2 regions of the Citrobacter werkmanii genome follow, and region 1 is predicted to be linked to the other one. Evidence: predicted binding sites of a transcription regulator. Region 1 holds the regulator's gene; the other holds the start of a gene.
The links. The regulator CRP, encoded in region 1, controls carbon source genes, mostly activating them, when cyclic AMP is high. The targets are predictions, from matches to a motif close to ATGTGANNNNNNTCACAT.
Positions count from the first base shown of each region.

Region 2: the regulator CRP is predicted to act here: its motif matches at 3,176-3,193, upstream of ldtB (L,D-transpeptidase).

Region 1 covers NZ_CP044101.1:4,709,138-4,715,139, reverse strand. The annotation lists gene FOB24_RS23280 (YccS/YhfK family putative transporter) at 1-2,046, opposite strand, end outside; gene crp (cAMP-activated global transcriptional regulator CRP) at 2,098-2,730, opposite strand; gene FOB24_RS23270 (OsmC family protein) at 3,039-3,443, shown strand; gene FOB24_RS23265 (phosphoribulokinase) at 3,490-4,359, opposite strand; gene FOB24_RS23260 (YheU family protein) at 4,413-4,631, opposite strand; partial or broken gene FOB24_RS23255 (hydrolase) at 4,628-5,687, opposite strand; gene FOB24_RS23250 (NUDIX hydrolase) at 5,732-6,002, opposite strand, start outside.
Region 2 covers NZ_CP044101.1:1,898,296-1,904,297, reverse strand. The annotation lists gene FOB24_RS09640 (DUF1479 domain-containing protein) at 124-1,386, shown strand; gene FOB24_RS09635 (ABC-F family ATPase) at 1,467-3,062, opposite strand; gene ldtB (L,D-transpeptidase) at 3,295-4,215, shown strand; gene FOB24_RS09625 (anion transporter) at 4,310-5,419, opposite strand; gene mntR (manganese-binding transcriptional regulator MntR) at 5,416-5,889, opposite strand.

The DNA of each region.
Region 1 (6,002 bases):
GTGGTGGGGTCGTTGACGCCATGCTACCGACGAAATGGTGTGCATGGTGTTCAGATGCCCCAATATTCGCTGCAGATGCTGCTCCAGGGTGCTTAATGGACCGTGGGACAGCATTTCAGGCGCTTCGAGAATATTCACATCGCCCGAGCTTCCCGGTCCGTCATACTCCAGCCGCTGCTGACAGCGCTGGAGCGCAATCTCGCAGGACTCCAGATACCGCTGCGCCAAATCCGGCGTCAGCATCGTATGTTCCCTTGCCAGTGTGGTCATCGCGTTGATGTGTTCGACAATAAACTGGCTGTGCGTGACCCACAGTTTCATATCCGCCAGATAGTGCGAGTTGAATCCCGGCTCCTGCATTGCCTGATTCAGTGAGTTAAACAGCGTGTTATGCGCCTGGTTGACCCGCATGCGTTGATACGCCAGCGGCGTGGCCTGCGGATCGTTGCTGAGGATCAGGCGAATAGCCTCCTGGTCGGCTTCTAACGCATCGTGGGCGTTCTTACGCAACAGACCACTCTGCCACTGTGGCCACAGCCAGAGCGTGCCGCCAAAGGCGATTAAGCAGCCAATCACCGTGTCGACAAACCGCGGCACGATAAATTGTTCCCCGTTCAGCGTCAGCAGTTGCAGGGTGTACACCGCCGTAACCGTAAAGCCGACGGTGGCCCAGCCGTAGTTTTTGCGAATGATCAGATAGCTGCCTAACGTGATCAGCAACATGCCTGCCAGCGTGAAGCCTTCCTGAATATGAAAGTGCAATGTGACGCCCGCAATCACCAGTCCGACGAGCGTACCCACCGAACGATGCAAAATACGCACCCGGGTCGCCCCATAGCCATTTTGCGTGACGAACAGGATCGTCATCAAAATCCAGTAAGGTTTAGGCAGATGTAAGGCGCTGCCCATCAGGCTGGCGATACTCAGCATGACGCTGATGCGCCCGGCGTTACGCAGTGCCGGGGATTTCAACGACAGATAGTTTTTCAGCGCCGGGATCAACGGCAACCGCCGCTGTTTGTCCGCCATCAAATCTCGGGCATACAGCGGGCGCTGGGTCCGTAGCACGCGGGCGATACGGCTGAAGTGCCAATAGCAAAACTGTCCTACCGGATTATCCGGATGCTGGTTGGCGATTTTCTCCAGCGAGCCAATCTGCTTTTCCATTGAGAAACGGGTCGGTAATCGGTGATACAAGATATCATCGGCCAGGACGCGCAGGCGGGCGGCGACGGTGCGCGCGTTCCAGCGAATCACCTGTTCCGCGTGGCTTCGCTCGACCAACTTTTGCACCTCTTCCGGCTGATGCAGGCTAACTGAAATATGTTCCTGCAAATCGAGCGCTTCCTGAAAGGCACGCAACAGTCGCTTGTATTCATTATTGTGATGCGCCGACAGCATGTGCATTTGCTGGTAGCACTGGGTAATCAAATCCACCGCTTTTTGTTGACGAACCAGTAGCGGAGGCAGCGCTTTTTCTGGATCGGCATGCTGGGTCAGCAGACTGTACTTGGCCTCACAGTAATCGGCTAATTCGCGGTACAGCAGGCTAAGCGATTCACGCAGTGGCTGCTCACGCCACATCCAGAACCAGAACCAGTTGAACAGACCGTACCACAACGTACCCAGTGCATAGATCAGCAATGGCTCCCAGACGGGCATGTTCCCGGCAAGGCTTAGCGTGAAAATTGCCGCGATGAGTGAGGCTGGCAGCAGTCGCGCATGCAACGGGCTTAGCTCGGCGGTTACGCCAAGAATTAGCGTCAGGCCGGTGAGGATGAGCGGCAGTGGTATATCTTGCGCCAGCAGTAACTGCATGATCAGGCTGCAACCGGCAAACAGCGATGCGCCAATAACTAAACGTTTAAAAAAGCGTTTATGCGGGGTATCAAGACCGGCAATGTTGCAACAGGCAGGGACGAGGGAAAACAGAAGCCCCAGATGAAGCTGACCAATGATAAGACCGACGGCCACAGGTAAACACAGCACCAGCGTCTGCCGTAGTGCGTAGTTGATCTCGGGGTGATAAATCAGTCTTCGCCACATCGGAACAAACAAAAATGGCGCGCTACCGGGTAACGCGCCATTTCGATGGGATTAACGTGTGCCGTAAACGACAATGGTCTTACCGTGAGCGGAGATCAGGTTCTGATCTTCCAGCATCTTCAGAATACGACCAACGGTCTCACGGGAGCAGCCAACGATCTGGCCGATTTCCTGGCGGGTGATTTTAATCTGCATACCGTCCGGGTGAGTCATCGCGTCAGGCTGTTTTGCCAGATTCAGCAGAGTCTGGGCAATACGGCCGGTGACGTCGAGGAAGGCAAGGTTGCCTACTTTTTCAGACGTGACCTGCAGGCGACGAGCCATCTGAGAAGACAGGCGCATCAGAATATCCGGGTTGACCTGGATTAATTGGCGAAATTTTTTGTAGGAAATTTCAGCGACTTCACATGCGGTTTTGGCCCGTACCCAAGCGCTACGTTCCTGGCCTTCTTCGAAGAGGCCTAATTCACCAATAAAATCGCCCTGATTCAGATAAGAAAGGATCATTTCTTTCCCTTCTTCATCTTTGATCAGCACTGCCACTGAGCCTTTAACGATGTAATACAACGTTTCCGCTTTTTCACCCTGGTGAATCAGCGTGCTCTTCGATGGGTACTTATGAATATGGCAATGAGACAAGAACCATTCGAGAGTCGGGTCTGTTTGCGGTTTGCCAAGCACCATGCGCGGTTATCCTCTGTTATAAGCTGTCTCCAGAGCCAGAAAACGACGCTGCCTCTGGGTTTGCAAAAATGTGCTTCCCGCTACCTGGGAAGGGGGCTACTAAAAATATACTGCAGCCTGTAATGTGATGTCCTCTGCATACATGCAGTACGTCAATGTATTACTGTAGCATCCCGACTGTTTTAGCATAGCTTTCGCCGTGTGTCTCCTGGTGTCTCGCTTCAGCATGACGCAGGTCGCCTTCCGTTGCGAGAATTGTTATGTACGCGTAATCTGTCAGGAAAATTGAAACATTGGAGTTACGAAATATGCAAGCGCGTGTAAAGTGGGTTGAGGGGTTAACCTTCCTCGGTGAGTCCGCCTCTGGCCACCAAATTTTGATGGACGGTAACTCCGGTGATAAAGCGCCGAGCCCGATGGAAATGGTATTAATGGCTGCAGGCGGTTGTAGCGCTATCGATGTGGTGTCGATCCTGCAAAAGGGTCGTCAGGATGTGACCAACTGCGAAGTGAAGCTCACCTCTGAGCGCCGTGAAGAAGCGCCGCGTTTGTTTACCCACATTAATTTGCATTTCATCGTCACCGGCAACGATCTGAAAGAGGCGTCGGTCTCCCGCGCCGTCGATCTCTCGGCGGAAAAATATTGTTCCGTGGCATTGATGCTGGAAAAGGCGGTGAATATTACCCACTCCTATGAAGTGGTTGCTGCGTAATACGTGATGCCCGATAAGCGTAGCGCCATCGGGCACATTCCGTACCTCACTCTATCTTTTTACCTTCCATCAGTCGCTGAACCAGCGGCAGCATAATCAATTCCATCGCCAGACCCATTTTGCCGCCAGGTACGACTAATGTATTGATGTGGGAAATGAATGAGCCTTGCAGCATGGCCAGAAGCCACGGAAAGTCGATCCCTTCCAGATTACGAAAATGAATGACCACAAAGCTTTCATCCAGCGACGGAATGCTCTTGGCGGCAAAGGGGTTTGAGGTATCGACGGTGGGTACGCGCTGAAAGTTAATGTGCGTACGGGAAAACTGCGGCGTGATGTAATTGATGTAATCGTCCATTGAGCGCACAACCGAGTCCATCACCGCTTCACGCGAGTGTCCACGCTCGCTGGTATCGCGGGTCAGTTTCTGGATCCATTCCAGGTTAACGATCGGCACCACACCGACCAGAAGGTCGACATGCCGGGCCACATTTTGCTGTGGGGTGACGACGCCGCCGTGTAGCCCTTCATAGAACAGGACATCCGTCGGTTCAGGCAATGGCTGCCAGGGGGTAAACGTTCCCGGGACCTGATTCCACGGTACGGCTTCATCGTAGGTGTGCAGATATTTACGCGACTGACCTTTTCCCGTCTGGCCGTATTCAATGAAGGTTTGTTCCAGCAGACCAAAGTCATTGGCTTCGGGCCCGAAATAACTGATATGTCGCCCGGCATCGCGCGCTTTGCGAATCGCCATATCCATTTCCGGACGGGTATAGCGATGAAAACTGTCACCTTCCACCTCGGCGGCGCGCAGATTTAGCTGCGCGAAAATTTTACGAAACGCGAGGCTGGTGGTGGTGGTCCCCGCGCCGCTGGATCCTGTTACCGCAATCACCGGATGTTTGGCAGACATAACAACTCCATGAATAGGTTGATTTTTTATTATAGTCGGCCGTCGGCTACGAATTACTGGTGAATCTGCTTCCTCGGCATGATGTTGACCGTTTCATGCAGTTCGGACCACACCAGGACGGCTTCACCTGATTGTAGTTGGCGTTTGACGTCGGCGACTTTTTGTTCGAGCGAACGTTCATGTTCACCATAATCGGTACCTTCGCGCAAGACAAAGCTTTCAATCAGATTGTCCAGCGCGTCCGGGGAGATGTCTTGCCAGGGGATAATCATGATGACGCCTCCAGATACGTTGTCAGCCAGTCGGGAATTCTGGATTCCAGCCACATCTCAGGGCGGCGCACTGTGCCGCCAATAAATCCGACGTGTCCGCCGTGTTCAGTCAACTGATACTCCACCTGTGAGGGCAGGTTTTCCGGTTCAGGGATCACGTGATGATCCATAAACGGATCGTCCTTGGCATGGATAATCAGCGTCGGTTTGGCGATCTGATTAAGCAATGGCATGGCGCTACACTGGCGGTAATAGTCTATAGCATCGGCAAAACCGTGGATTTTGGCAGTGATGAGATCGTCAAAATCACGAATGCGACGCAGGGATTTCAACTGGGTCAGACTCACCGGCAACGAACCCGGATAGGCCTGTAGCTTACGCGAGGCGTTAGCTTTCAACAGATTGAGCAGATAGCGCTGGTAGACGCGTGAGAACCCCTTCTCCATATGGTAACTACAGGCTTCCAGCACGAAAGGCGCAGAGACAATAACCGCTGCATCAATGGGAATATCGTTGCCTTCTTTGGCCAGCAGGCAGGCAAGCATGTTCCCGCCGAGTGAATAGCCGACCGCCGCGGTCGGCACACGACCAAGCTCGCGTTCCAGCCAATGTAAAAACCAGGTGCCATCTTCTGTTTCACCAGAATGATAAATACGGTTGAGACGATTTGGTTCGCCGCTGCAGCCGCGAAAATGCATCACCACGCCCAGCCAGCCGCGCTTTTGCGCTGCCTCAATCAGGCCATGTGCGTACGGGCTGTTCAGACTGCCTTCCAGACCGTGAAAAACCACCAGGCGCGGTTTGTGCTTCGCCTGTTGCGGATCTTCACTCCATGCCAGATCGACAAAGTCACCGTCGGGTAATTCCAGACGCTGCCAATGGGCGTCGAACTTCACCTTGCGGCGAATTAAACGCGGCAGCATTGTCTGCAAATGGCGGTTACTGATACCGCGCATAGGGCGGAATTCTCGCGAATCATCAGTAGGTGGGATCATTTCTGTGGACGTGATTTCAACCATAACACCAGAGCAATTAATAATCGGAAAGAATAACTATACCGCGCGCAGCGCTTGCGGGTTAGCCAATATGTGATTTTGTCGCTAGTCAGTCAGCAGGTTACGCGAGAAAAAATGAAAATCGACGTCGGGCTTTCGTCGCCACAGGCGAGCTTTACGCGTCCCTGTCGCTACGCTTTCTCCGGTATCTTCAAACATTCCTGACGCTTCAAAGCGGCGAATCAGACTTTTACGCTGGATCGACTGACCGAGGATCACCTCGGTGGCTTCGAGCAGTTGCCCATGGGTAAATGTCTCCGGCAAGCAGTATACGGGCAGTAGTGAGTACATCGTTTTTTGCCGCAAGCGATGCAGG
Region 2 (6,002 bases), 2.1 Mb from region 1:
GTTCTCACGCTTAATGCATTCCGTGCACACCATCAAGTTTTTAAACTTGCATTAACCTATTTTTAACTTATATTGCATGTGTAAGATAAATTAGTTTCGAATGAAAGTTAATGCGAGGTGGTTATGGCTTTTACGTTTACCAGCGACACATTGCCCGTCGATCACAAAGCGGCAATCCGTCAGATGAAACAGCAATTGCGGGCACAGCTTGGGGATGTTCAGTTGATTTTCAATCAGTTGAGCGATGCCATTGCCACTCGCGTGGCGGAAATCAACGCCCTCAAAGCGCAAGGTTCCCCAGTTTGGCCAACGTTGTCCTATGCGGATATCAAGGCGGGACGCGTAAACGCAGAGCAGCGTGAAGAGATTAAGCGTCGCGGATGCGTGGTCATCAAGGGACATTTCCCCCGCGAACAGGCGCTGGCATGGGATCAGTCGATGCTCGATTACCTGGATCGAAACCATTTCGATGAGGTCTACAAAGGCCCCGGTGATAACTTCTTTGGCACCCTCAGCGCATCCCGACCGGAGATCTACCCCATCTACTGGTCCCAGGCGCAAATGCAGGCCCGTCAGAGCGAAGAAATGGCCAATGCGCAGTCATTCCTTAATCGCCTGTGGACGTTTACAAGCGAAGGGAAACAATGGTTTAACCCGGACATCAGCGTCATCTATCCTGACCGCATACGTCGTCGTCCGCCGGGAACAACGTCCAAAGGGCTGGGCGCGCATACGGATTCCGGCGCGCTGGAGCGCTGGCTTCTGCCGGCATATCAGCAGGTCTTTGCGAATGTTTTCAATGGCAAGCTGGAAGATTACGATCCATGGCAGGCGGCGCATCGCACAGAAGTTGAAGAGTACACGGTAGATAACACCACTAAATGTTCAGTATTTCGTACCTTCCAGGGCTGGACGGCACTGTCCGATATGTTGCCAGGTCAGGGATTGTTGCACGTAGTCCCGATTCCTGAAGCGATGGCCTATGTGCTATTACGTCCATTGCTTGACGATGTGCCGGAAGATGAGCTTTGCGGCGTCGCGCCCGGCAGAGTTCTGCCGATTTCCACGCAATGGCATCCGCTGCTGATAGAGGCGTTAACCAGTATTCCGCAACTGGACGCCGGAGACTCCGTCTGGTGGCATTGCGATGTGATCCACTCCGTCGCGCCGGTGGAAAATCAGCAAGGCTGGGGCAATGTGATGTATATCCCTGCCGCGCCGATGTGCGAAAAGAATCTGGCCTACGCCCACAAAGTGAAGGCCGCGCTGGAAAAAGGCGCGTCGCCGGGGGATTTCCCGCGCGAGGATTATGAAACTGGCTGGGAAGGACGCTTCACGCTGGAGGATTTGAATATCCACGGTAAACGCGCGCTGGGTATTATTTAATGTGTCACTGACGCCATTTCCTAAGTATTTCACGTTACAGGTGCAGCCATCACACCTGTAACGCGGAAGACGACGGGAAATTAGCCGTCGATACCTTTACTACGCAAGTAATCTTCGTAGTTACCGGTGAAGTCGATCACGCGCTCCGGCGTAATTTCAATCACACGGGTTGCCAGAGAACTGACGAACTCACGGTCGTGAGAAACGAAAATCAACGTGCCCTGATACATTTCCAGCGCCATGTTCAGCGACTCAATCGATTCCATATCCAGGTGGTTAGTTGGTTCATCCATTACCAGAATATTCGGTTTCTGCATCATCAGCTTACCGAACAGCATGCGCCCTTTTTCACCACCGGAGAGCACTTTTGCAGGCTTCTTGATATCGTCCTGGCTGAACAGCAGACGACCGAGGAAGCTGCGCACAACCTGTTCATCATCGCCTTCTTGTTTCCACTGGCTCATCCACTCGAATACGGTCAGATCGTTTTCGAACTCATATTCATGATCCTGCGCGTAGTAACCAACTTGCGCGTTTTCGGACCACTTCACGGTACCGTTATCCGGCTGCAAATCACCGACCAGCGTTTTCAGCATAGTGGATTTACCCACGCCGTTGGCGCCCAGAATGGCAATCTTCTCACCCACTTCGAGCAGCAGATTGAAGTTTTTAAACAGCGGGCCTTCATCAAAACCTTTAGTAAGCGCTTCCACTTCCAGCGCGTTACGGAACAGTTTCTTATCCTGTTCGAAGCGAATGAACGGGTTCTGACGGCTGGAAGCTTTAACTTCTTCCAGTTTAATTTTATCTATCTGACGGGCGCGGGAAGTCGCCTGACGAGATTTTGAGGCGTTGGCGCTAAAGCGGCTGACGAAAGATTGCAGGTCAGCAATCTGCGCTTTCTTCTTGGCATTATCGGCCAGCAGGCGTTCACGCGCCTGGGTGGCCGCCGTCATGTATTCGTCGTAGTTCCCCGGATAAACACGCAGTTCGCCGTAGTCCAGATCCGCCATGTGCGTGCAGACCATGTTCAGGAAGTGACGGTCGTGCGAAATGATGATCATGGTGCTGTCACGTTCGTTCAGCGTCTGCTCCAGCCAGCGGATGGTGTCGATATCCAGGTTGTTCGTTGGTTCGTCGAGCAGCAGAATATCCGGGTTAGAGAACAGCGCCTGCGCCAGAAGCACACGCAGCTTCCAGCCGGGTGCGACTTCGCTCATCGGGCCGTAATGTTGTTCTACCGGAATACCCACGCCCAGCAGCAGTTCGCCCGCACGCGCTTCAGCAGAATAACCGTCCATTTCACCGTACTGAACTTCGAGGTCAGCCACTTTATAGCCGTCTTCTTCACTCATTTCGGCCAGCGCGTATATACGATCGCGCTCCTGCTTCACTGCCCACAGTTCAGCATGCCCCATGATCACGGTGTCAAGCACGGTGAACTCTTCAAAGGCGAACTGATCCTGACGCAGCTTACCGATGCGCTCATTCGGATCGAGGGAAACGTTACCCAGCGTCGGTTCGAGATCACCGCCGAGAATTTTCATAAAAGTGGATTTACCGCTACCGTTCGCGCCAATCAGGCCGTAACGGTTGCCGCCGCCAAATTTGACGGAAATATTTTCAAACAGCGGCTTACTGCCAAACTGCATGGTGACGTTGCTGGAAACTAACACTGGCGTATCCTGAAAGAGAAAGAAATATGTGACAAACCGCTTATTATGCCATAAGTCTACGATAAGATCGCCCCTTCATACTGAAGGGGGAAAGTGAAAGCAAAAGGAAAAAAATGTGATTTAGTACACATCCGAATTCCTTGTTGCTCAGATTGCACATATAATGCGTGCCCAACACTACATAAATCTCAACCCACTCGCCTGCCTGGCACTGAATCTCGCATACATGAAGATGAATATGAAATTGACAACGCTTTTCGCGGCGGCACTTGCGGTAGTTGGTTTTTGCAACACTGCCTCAGCCGTCACGTACCCGCTGCCTACCGATGGTAGCCGTTTGATTGGCCAAAACCAGGTCATCACCATTCCTGAAGGCAATACCCAACCGCTGGAGTATTTTGCGGCAGAATATCAGATGGGTCTGTCTAACATGCTGGAAGCGAACCCTGGCGTGGATACTTTCCTGCCGAAGGGCGGCACCGTACTGAACATTCCTCAGCAGTTGATCCTGCCGGATACCGTGCATGAAGGTATTGTTATCAACAGCGCTGAAATGCGTCTGTACTACTACCCGAAAGGCACCAACACCGTTATCGTTCTGCCGATCGGTATCGGCCAGTTAGGCAAAGACACGCCGATCAACTGGACCACCAAAGTAGAACGTAAGAAAGCGGGCCCAACCTGGACGCCAACGGCGAAAATGCATGCGGAATACCGCGCTGCGGGCGAACCGCTGCCAGCCGTGGTTCCGGCAGGCCCGGATAACCCGATGGGGCTGTACGCACTGTATATCGGCCGTCTGTATGCTATTCACGGCACCAATGCTAACTTCGGCGTTGGTTTACGTGTCAGCCACGGTTGTGTCCGTCTGCGTAACGACGACATCAAATTCCTGTTTGAAAATGTGCCGGTCGGCACTCGCGTACAGTTTATCGATGAGCCGGTGAAAGCCACTACCGAACCAGACGGCAGCCGCTACATCGAGGTACACAACCCGCTGTCCACCACGGAAGCACAGTTTGAAGGCGGGGAAATCGTACCGATTACGCTGAACAAGAGCATTACCAGCGTCACCGGTCAGTCTGATGTCGATCAGTCCGTCGTTGAGCAGGCGGTACAGAACCGTTCTGGTATGCCGGTTCGTCTGAACTAATCTGCTATACATGCCCGATGGCGCTACGCTTATCGGGCCTACCAACGCAGTAGGCCGGATCAGGCGCCAGCCGCCATCCGGCACACCATATCAATTACATCATCTGCAGCAAAACATACCCTACCAGCGCCGCCCATATCAGCATCGGCAACGAATACCAATGAAAACGCCACCAGATCCGTCGATCGTTTGCCATGCGTAAAGCGATAAGATTCGCCAGCGATCCCGGCAGCAGACCAAACCCACCCACATTAACTGCCCAGGCCAGCAGCAGCGTCGGCGGAACGTAGTTCAGCAACAAAATCGTACTGGGAACATTACTGATAAACTGCGACAGGCCAATGGCCGTCAACCAGAGACCCGGCGCTGAGAGCGTGCCAATCTGGTGCGTTATCCCCTGCAATGCCGGTAGCTGCGTCAGCAAATACACATCGATAAACATCGCCATAAATACCAGCAGCAGCGTCCAGTCCACGCTGAGGATGACGCGACGCGCCAGAACCATGAACCCCGCCGCCACAATCGCCAGACCCCACAGCTCTTGTTTTAACTCCAGCGCCGTCAGAAAGATGATATACAGCGCCAGACAGCTCCACACCAGGCGTGGTTGCCAGTCTGGCGCGCGCGTCCCGGTATGATAGTGCAATGCTTTGTTCGGGAAACTGAACCAGCACAGCACCACCAGCGTCAGCATCATGGCACCCGCGAGCGGCGCCATTTGCCACGTAAACGCGGTAAATGACAACCCGGAGCGCCCCCACATCAGGATATTTTGCGGATTGCCGATTGGCGTCAGCAACGATCCGGCGTTTACCGCCAGCGCCTCAAAGATAATCAGGCGATTCACCGGAATGGCGCACAATTTTTTCAGGGTGATGGTCAGCGGGACAACAATAAACAATGCCACATCGTTGGTCAGAAACGTCGACAGCAGCGCCGCCGCCAGCACCATAAATATCGCCAATTGGCGTTCAGTGTGAAAGCGGCGGGTCATCTTGCGCCCTAACACATCGAAGTAACCGCTTAATTCAACGCCTTTGGTCAGTAACATCAGGCCGCTAAGCGTAATAATGGTGTGCCAGTCAATCGCTCCAGGCCAGGAACGGGGCGTAAATGGCGTGAACACGCTCAGTACAACCCCGACGATGATTAACAGCTGGAAAAAACGATCGCGCTGCAAGGCGCGTAGTAAAGGAAAACTCATTCAGAGCCAGATCCTTGCTGTTGCGTAAAACGGCTAAAAGCCTCCAGCGTTTCCTTACTGACGTGGTGCTCCATTCCCTCTGCATCACGGCGGGCAATTTCCGGGCTGATACCTAACATCAACAGGAAATTTTCCACAATCTGATGACGCTCCCGGCTCTCCTGGGCCAGACGTTCGCCTTCTGCGGTTAAAAACACACCGCGCCAGGGGATCATTTCAATCAACCCGACGGAAGCAAGGCGCTTCAACATTTTGGCAACCGTCGGCTGGGAAACCCCGAGTCGGGCAGCCATGTCAACCTGGCGCGCTTCACCTACCTCAATAATGAGATCGGAAATCAGCTCTACGTAGTCATCAATCAGCTCGCGGCGATGCGCCTCCCGGACCTGACGAAATCCTTCAACGTGTTCTTCGACATTCACCAATTGCGTCACTTTTTTTGTTGTTGGCGTACCTGCGCGACGACTCATTCTGCTTCCTCGTTACTGTGACGCGTTAACGGCATCTGATTAGAGAGCGCTCATTGTAAACCAGAGTTGCGTGGGCACAAAAAATTAACGTTTTAGCAATAGCTATATAATAT